DNA from 2 places in the Leptothrix mechoopdaensis genome. Region 2 is predicted to be linked to the other one. Evidence: predicted binding sites of a transcription regulator. Region 2 holds the regulator's gene; the other holds the start of a gene.
What was found. Region 2 encodes FliA, which starts transcription of late flagellar genes. Its sites were predicted from a motif close to CTAAAGTTTNNNNNNNNNNNGCCGNTA; they were not measured.

Region 1: flgM (flagellar biosynthesis anti-sigma factor FlgM) is a predicted target of FliA. The motif match lies at 2,765-2,791, and genes of this name have one in related genera.

Annotation. Positions count from the first base shown of each region.
Region 1 is NZ_CM132699.1:2,484,849-2,488,720, reverse strand. Features, by position in the region: gene ACWA7K_RS10860 (FitA-like ribbon-helix-helix domain-containing protein) at 1-29, opposite strand, end outside; gene ACWA7K_RS10855 (zinc-binding dehydrogenase) at 100-1,155, opposite strand; gene dcd (dCTP deaminase) at 1,250-1,819, shown strand; gene ACWA7K_RS10845 (hypothetical protein) at 1,842-2,243, opposite strand; gene flgM (flagellar biosynthesis anti-sigma factor FlgM) at 2,263-2,586, opposite strand; gene flgA (flagellar basal body P-ring formation chaperone FlgA) at 2,981-3,790, opposite strand.
Region 2 is NZ_CM132699.1:2,624,823-2,628,694, forward strand. Features, by position in the region: gene ACWA7K_RS11460 (methyl-accepting chemotaxis protein) at 94-1,452, opposite strand; gene ACWA7K_RS11465 (RNA polymerase sigma factor FliA) at 1,495-2,208, opposite strand; gene ACWA7K_RS11470 (flagellar biosynthesis protein) at 2,223-3,092, opposite strand; gene flhF (flagellar biosynthesis protein FlhF) at 3,100-3,872, opposite strand, start outside.

The DNA of each region.
Region 1 (3,872 bases), 140 kb from region 2:
GGGATGTTGCGTACCGTCAGCATGGGCATGGTGGGCCTTCCGGTTGGGGCGATGCATGCATTTTACGAGACTGCATGCATGGCCGTCGCGGCTACCGGCTCAGTCGATCTCCACCGCCACCTTGCCGAACTGCCGCGACGAATCCAGGTGGTCCAGCGCGGCGTGCAGGTCGGTGAGCGGGTAGCGCTGGTCGATCACCGGCTTCAGGCCGTGCAGCTTGACGAAGGCGAGCAGGTCGCGGAATTCGGTCAGGCTGCCGGCGGTCGAGCCGATGACCTGGAGCTGGCGGATGAACAGGCGGCGGATGTCCGCGCCGGGCTGGTCGCCGGAGGTGGCGCCGCAGGTGACGAGGCGGCCGCCGCGCACCAGCGACTTCAGCGCGGCGCTCCAGACCGCCGTGCCGATGTTCTCGATCACCACGTCGACGCCGCGTCCGCCGGTCAGCTTCAGGACCTGTTTCGCGATCTCGTCGCCACCGCCCAGCACGACCTCGTCGGCGCCCAGGGCGCGGGCCTTGTCGAGCTTGGTCGCGTCGCGCGAGGTCACGATGGCCTTGGCGCCGATGGCCTTGACGAGCTGAAGGGCGGCCAGGCTGACGCCGCCGCCGATGCCGAAGATCAGCACCGTCTCCCAGGGCTGCACGCGGGCCTTCGAGAACAGCATGCGCCAGGCGGTCAGATGGTTGACGCCGAGCGCGGCGCCTTCGGCGAAGTCCAGGCCTTCGGGCAGCGCGAAGACGTTGCGCGCGGGCAGGCTCACGAACTGAGCCAGCGTGCCGTGGCGGTGTTCGCCGAGGTAGCTGGCGCTGGTGCACAGCGGCGTGTCGCCGCGCTCGCAGAACTCGCAGCGGCCGCAGCTGACGATGGGCTGCAGCACGACGCGCTGGCCGGCTTGCCACTGGGTCTCCTCGGGGCCGACCTCCTCGACCACGCCGGCGCCGTCGACGCCCATCACCAGCGGCAGCGGGTGGGTGATGCCCGCGCCGCTGTCGCGCATGTAGAGGTCGACGCGGTTGAGCGTGGCGGCCTTCAGGCGCACCAGGATCTCGCCCGGCGCGCGGACCGGCCGCTCGCGTTCGCCGATGGCCACCACCTCGTTGCCGCCGTGGCCGGTGAGCCAGGCGGCCTGCATCGTCGTCGTGTTCGTGTTCGTCATGCTTGCTTGCTCCAGGGCAGGTTCGTGTTGCGGCCATGATCCTGACACGACAGGCGCGAACCTAGAATCGCGCCTCCCCTGAGAGAGGCCGACGATGAGCATCAAGAGCGACAAGTGGATCCGGCGGATGGCCGAGCAGCACGGCATGATCGACCCGTTCGAGCCGGGCCAGGTGCGGCAGTCGGCCGACGGCCAGAAGATCGTCAGCTACGGCACCAGCAGCTACGGCTACGACATCCGTTGCGCGCCCGAATTCAAGGTCTTCACCAACATCTACAGCACCGTGGTGGACCCGAAGAACTTCGACGAACGCAGCTTCGTCGACATCGAGAGCGACGTCTGCATCATCCCGCCCAACAGCTTCGCGCTGGCCCGCACGGTCGAGTACTTCCGCATTCCGCGCAACGTGCTGACGATCTGCCTGGGCAAGAGCACCTACGCGCGCTGCGGGATCATCGTCAACGTGACGCCGTTCGAGCCGGAATGGGAAGGCTACGTGACGCTGGAGTTCAGCAACACCACGCCGCTGCCGGCCAAGATCTATGCCGGCGAGGGTTGTGCGCAGGTGCTGTTCTTCGAGAGCGACGAGGTCTGCGAGACCAGTTATGCCGACCGCGGCGGCAAGTACCAGGGCCAGCGTGGCGTGACGCTGCCCAAGACCTGAGCGGCCTCAGGTTGACCGGGCCTCAGCCCAGCAGCTGACCGCCGCCACTGGCGCCGTTCCAGCCGCGGCTGCCGTACAGCGACGGGACGTCGCGCGGCATCAGGGCATCCATCGCGCGGTCCAGCGCGACGGTGGCGCGGACCATCGATTCGCGTTGTGCGGCGACCTGGCCGCTGGCGCGCATCAGCCGGTGGCGCAGCGCGGGCGGCAATCCGCCTTGTCGTGCGGCCGTCTGGAAACCCTGCAGTGCCCGTTCCAGGGCCTGGTGCAGGCTCTGGGCATGGGCCTCGATCGCCTCCGGATCACGCAGTCGCAGCGACTGGCCGAGATCGGACAGCGAGTTCTCCAGCCGCTCGACCAGACCTTCCAGGTCGGCCGGTCGGCGGGACATGTCGGGAGCGAGGGCGCGGGGCAGGGCGTTCATGCGTGGGCCTGGGGCGGCGTCAGTGGCCGGTCGGTCCGACCTTGCCGAGGACTTCACGGGCGTTGGCGATCAGCTTGTCGGCGATCGCGTCGGCGTTGATCTTGTAGGTGCCGTCGGAAATCGACTGGCGGACCTGTTCGACCTTCTGGGCGTCGAAACTCCCGTCGGCTGCATCCATGAGGGCTCGTGCGGTGCTGGACAACTCGACCGTCGCACTGCCGTCGGCCTTCTTGGCCGATGCGGTGCCTTGAACGGCGCTGCCCTCGCCCGCCGGGCGGCTCGAGGTCGTGGCCGCGCCCGTCGGGCCGATGCCAGCGGGTGCAGAGGTGTTGCCGATCTTCATGACGTTCTCCTGTGGCGCCGGTGGCCTTCCTGGCGGGGAGGGGCCGGCTTCGGTCCGCGACGCGCCATTGTGAGCCCGGTTGCGGTCATCCCGCATCGACGGGTTGACGGTCCTGGCCCGCTGTCGCGAGACGGTTCCAACGGTCGGCCGGACTTCTCGTTCCGGCCTGCCCCCGGTTTATCGGCGTCGCCCTCTCGGGCTTGAGGACCTTGTTCAGGTCCTGTCGAGGAGGGTGTCGTCCGTTCCCCGGGGCTGAAGTGTGTTTCGGCAGCTGCCCAGGCGGACTTGAGGGCCGCGATGCGCGTGACAGGCATCACGCCCCGCGAACGTGGGGGATGCGGCGCCAGCAGACGCGGCGGCGGCAGGTCCCGGACGGCTCCGGCGCGATGATTTCTCACAACCGGATCTCCGCGCGCCGGTCGCCGACCGGCCAGGCCGACAGCAGCTTGCCGCTGGCCGAGCGCAGCCGCACCGGCTGGCCCTCGACGCCGGGGCTCAGCGCCTCGGCCTCGCCGCTGATGCGGAAACCGTTGCCGACCGAGTCGACCTGCACGGTGTCGCCGGCGGCGAACCAGATGCGGGCGCGCAGCGCATCGGCGCGCAGCGTCGCGCCGGCCGGCTGGGCGCGGCTCAGGCGGCGGCCCAGCAGCTCGTCGCTGCGGCTGAAGACGGGGCTGGCCTGCTCGGCGATGTCGACCACCGCGAGCTGCAGGTGTTCGGGCGCCAGCGGCTGGTCGGCCGGCACCGGCACGGCGGTCACCAGCGCGGGGGCCCAGACCTTGACGGTGACGGGCAGGTAGACGTTCCACGCCACCGGGCCGCGGGTGCAGCGCAGGCCGACGCGGGTCTTGCCCCAGGGGCGGGCGCCGGGCGGCAGGTAGGGCTGGATCTGGTCGCAGGGCGCCAGGCGCAGACGCGGGTCGAGCTGGCCGGGGACGACCTCGACACGCGCGCCCAGCGGCGCGCCGGCCTGGTCGCGGGCCAGGCCGATGACCTGGTCCAGCGGGATGGCGGAGGTGGGTTCGGCGTTCTGGGCCCGGGCCTGTCCGGGCAGGCCCAGCAGCGTCAGCAGCAGCGCGGCGGCCATCGTCGCGAGCATCGTGCCCAGGTAGTCGCCGATCACGCGCAGCGGCAGCGCGGCGGTGCCGGGCAGGGCCTCGCGGTGCGGGGCGGTGTCGGTGGGGGGCAGACGATCGGACGACATGGTGAGCCGCACTTTAGGAGGCCGCCGCCCTCGCCCAGGCTTGGAGATGACGGGCTTCCGCACCGCTATTCCCGCTCATGTT
Region 2 (3,872 bases):
CGCTAGGCGCAAGCGGCGGGATCAGCCTGATCGTTGTGGATCAAGGGGCGTTTGCCTCGTCGAGAAATGCGACCTTGATCGAACCTTGATCGTTCAGAACTTGAACGCCAGCCGCAGCCCGCCCCAGTGGCGGCCGCCGACCTGGATCGGCGCGCTGGCCTCCTTCATCAGCACGTACTGGCCGCCGCCCATGTCGCGGCGGTAGGTCTGCAGCAGGAACGGTCGCTGGTTGCGGCCCGAGGCCAGGCCGGTGCGGTCGTTGAAGATGCGGCGGTAGCGGCTGTTGGCGGTGTCCCAGGCCAGGTCGCCGCGCTGCGGGTGGCAGTACTTGCGGTTGTGGGTCGCGACATAGCCGTTGCGGTCGGTCGCGATGCAGAACACGACCTTGTCGCTCCAGCCCAGCATCGGCTCCTGGATCGCCGGCAGCAGCTCGTCGCTCAGCGTCGTGTGGCGCGCGACATGCTGGGCCGGGTTGGTGCCCGCGATCGGCTGGTAGTGCTCGTCGAACAGGTCGGCCATCGAGATGCGGCCCTGCGCGACGGCCTGCTCGAAGGCGGCCGAGACCCGCGCCGCCGCGTCCTGCACGGCCCGGATGTAGGGCGTGTCGACGGTCTCGATGCCACTGCCGGCGAGGTCGTCGATCAGGCTCTCGGACAGCTTCAGGAACTGGTCGCTGCAACCCATCGCCGAGTCCAGGTTGATCATCGCGGCCTGCATCTCGTCACCCAGCCGGTGGGTCTGGTCGCTGACGGCGGCACAGGTGCTGCGGCTGTGGACCGCCGCCTCGTCGATGCGGGCGACACCCGCCTCGACCTGCGCGAACGCGAGGTGGATGCCGCGGGTCGGCTTGCGGTCGGCCTCGACGCGGATGTCCTGCGAGAAGGTCTCGATGCGCTCGTCCAGTTGCTTGAGCGTGCCCATGATGGTCTTGGAGGACGACTCGACGCGGCCGGCCAGGTCCTTGACCGCATCGGCGACGACGCCGAAGCCGCGTCCGGCATCTCCGGCGCGCTTGGCCTCGACCGAGGCGTTGAAGGCGACCAGCCGGGTCTGCAAGGCGATCTGCGTGATGTCGCCGGCGGCATCGGACACCTGCTTGAGCACGTTGACGATGCCGGCCACCTCGTCGGCGACCTGGCGGGCGACCTGGCGGGCGTTGGCGACGGCGGTCAGGCTGGCCTGGGTGGCGCCGCCGATGGCTTCCTGCGACGACTGCACGGCTTCGAGCTGGCGGTTCAGCTCGCTCAGCGCCTCGACCTGGCGGACGACGACCTTCTGGGTGTCCTCGATCGCGCCGCGCGCCTGCGCCGCGTCGCGGCCGATCTGCGAGGCCTGGCCGGACAGCCGGCCGATCAGTTCGGGTTCGAGCGTCGGCATCGCGGGCTCGACCGGCAGGCTGGCGATCGGGTCGTTCGAGGCGCCACGCGGGCGCCCGCGGAGAAAGGCCAGCATCGGCAAGCTCCTGTGAGGGGTTCGTTCAGGCCCTGGGCGAGTTCACCAGGCGCGCAGCTTGGCGCGCAGACGGGCAATCGACTGGCTGTGCAGCTGGCAGACACGCGACTCGGTGACGCCCAGCACGGCGGCGATCTCCTTGAGGTTCATGTCCTGCTCGTAGTACATGCTCATGACGTACTGCTCGCGCTCGGGCAGGTTCTTGATCGCGTCCACCAGCGCCTGGCGCATCCGGTGGTCGTTGAGCTGCGACAGCGGGTCGCCGCTCTCGTCGGCCACGTGGCGGTCGAGGTAGTCGTTGTCGCCGTCGTCGCCGCCGATGTCTTCCAGGTAGATCAGCTGGGTGCCGCGCACCTTGTTGAGCAGGTCCTGGTATTCGGCCAGCGTGACGCCCATCTCCTTGGCGATCTCGCTTTCCTGCGGCGTGCGGCCCAGGCGCTGTTCGAGGCGGTGCACGGCACCCTCGATGTCGCGCTGGTGCTTGCGGTTGCCGCGGCTCATCCAGTCGGCGCCGCGCAGCTCGTCGAGCATGGCGCCGCGGATGCGCTGGGTGGCGAAGGTCTCGAACTGCACGCCCTGGCCGCTGTCGAAGCGGCTCAGCGCATCGGTCAGGCCGATCATGCCGACCTGGATCAGGTCGTCGATCTCGACGTTGGCCGGCAGCTTGGCAATCATCTGGTGGGCCAGTCGACGCACCAGCGGGCTGTACTGCTTGAGCAGCGCGTTGACGTCGAGTTGTCCCTTGGCGGTGTACATGTGGGTCTCCGCGATCAGCTGATCGACAGGCGGGGGGCGGGCAGCGCGCTGCGCAGGCCGGCGTGTTCATGCTCGCTGGCCATCAGCACGGCGGCCGATTGGAGTGAGGCCTCGACCAGCGCCATCAGGCCGCGCGTGGGCACGGCGGTCGGCGGCTCGGCCGGGTCGACCCGCACGCAGCTGTGCTGCACGCCGCCGAGGAACATGTCGGCGCAGTGCGACAGGCGGTCGGCGACGGCCTGGGCACGCGGCGACTCGGGCGGCGCGCACAGCAGCAGGTCGTGGCTGAGCCAGTCGGCGCGCTGGGCAAACACCTTCATCGCGGCGTAGGCATGGGTCATGGCATCGGGCTGGTCGTCGCACAGGACGATCGGGCGGGGCCGGCTCAGGCCCTCGTCGCCACGGCCGAACAGGCGCGCGATCTCGACCGCGCTGGCGTGCACCAGCACGACCTGCGACTGCGGCGCGGCATCGACCACGGCATCGAGGAAGCCGCGGGTCGATCCCCGGCTGTCGACCCAGCGCACCGGCAGGCCACGGGCAGCCAGGTAATGGACACGGGCGGACAGCGGCTCGATGCCCTCGGCCAGATCGAAGCTCGACAGCTCCTCGGGCGGCGCACCGCGCTCGGAGGCGTCGACCAGCAGCGTGTCCAGCTCCATCAGCTCCAGCGCGCTGCACAGGCGTTCGATCAGCACGCCGCCGTGGGCGACGAAGGGGTTGGAGACGACCGGAATGAACCGCAGCGAGCGCTGCGAGAACAGCCGGCGCAGGCCGTCGGCCTGGTCGGCCGGCTGGGTGCGACGGAAGCTCGGCTGGCCGAGCAGCGTGTCGATCGACGGCGGAGCAGCGGGCTTGGACTTGCTGGCCATGGTGCGCGGCATCCCGGGTTCAGGCCTCGCTGCGGCCACTGCGGCCGGCGGACGGCGTGGCAGCGGCCGAGCGGCTGCTGCGACGCGGCGCGGGCGGCGCCGGCGGCGTGGCGAACAGCAGGTTGACGTCGTTGGCATCGAGGCGCCAGGCCTGCGTGCCGCTGTTGCGCAGCGCGCGCTGCATCAGCGCATGGGCGGTCAGGCGGTGCCAGTCTTCCGGCACGCGCTGGCCGTTGGCGACGGCCACGACCTTCAGGCGATGGCGGATCAGCGCGTCCAGCGCCGGGCCGAGCTTGACGGCCTCGTCGACCTTGGACAGCACGATGCCCTTGGCCTGGGTCGCCTTGTAGGCCAGCAGCACGTCCTCGATGGTCTCGCCCTGCGCGGCGGCGTTGACCACCAGCAGGCGCTTGATCGAGCGGTGCGACAGCATCTCCAGCAGCTCGCGGGTGCGCGAGTCGCGCTGGGCCAGGCCGGCGGTGTCGATCAGCACCATCTTCTTGGACGACAGCAGGTCGAGCAGGTCTTCCAGCGCGACACGGTCATGCGCGGTGTGGACCGGCACGCCAAGGATGCGGCCGTAGGCGCGCAGCTGTTCGTGGGCGCCCAGACGATAGGCGTCCAGCGTGATCAGGCCGAGGTTGGCCGCGCCGTGGCGGGTCGCGAAGGCGGCGGCCAGCTTGGCCGTCGAAGTGGTCTTGCCCACGCCGGTCGAGCCGACCAGCGCGAACACGCCGCCCTGGTCCTCGATGGCCGGATCGGCCTCGCCGGTGACCAGGTTGCGTTCGAGGA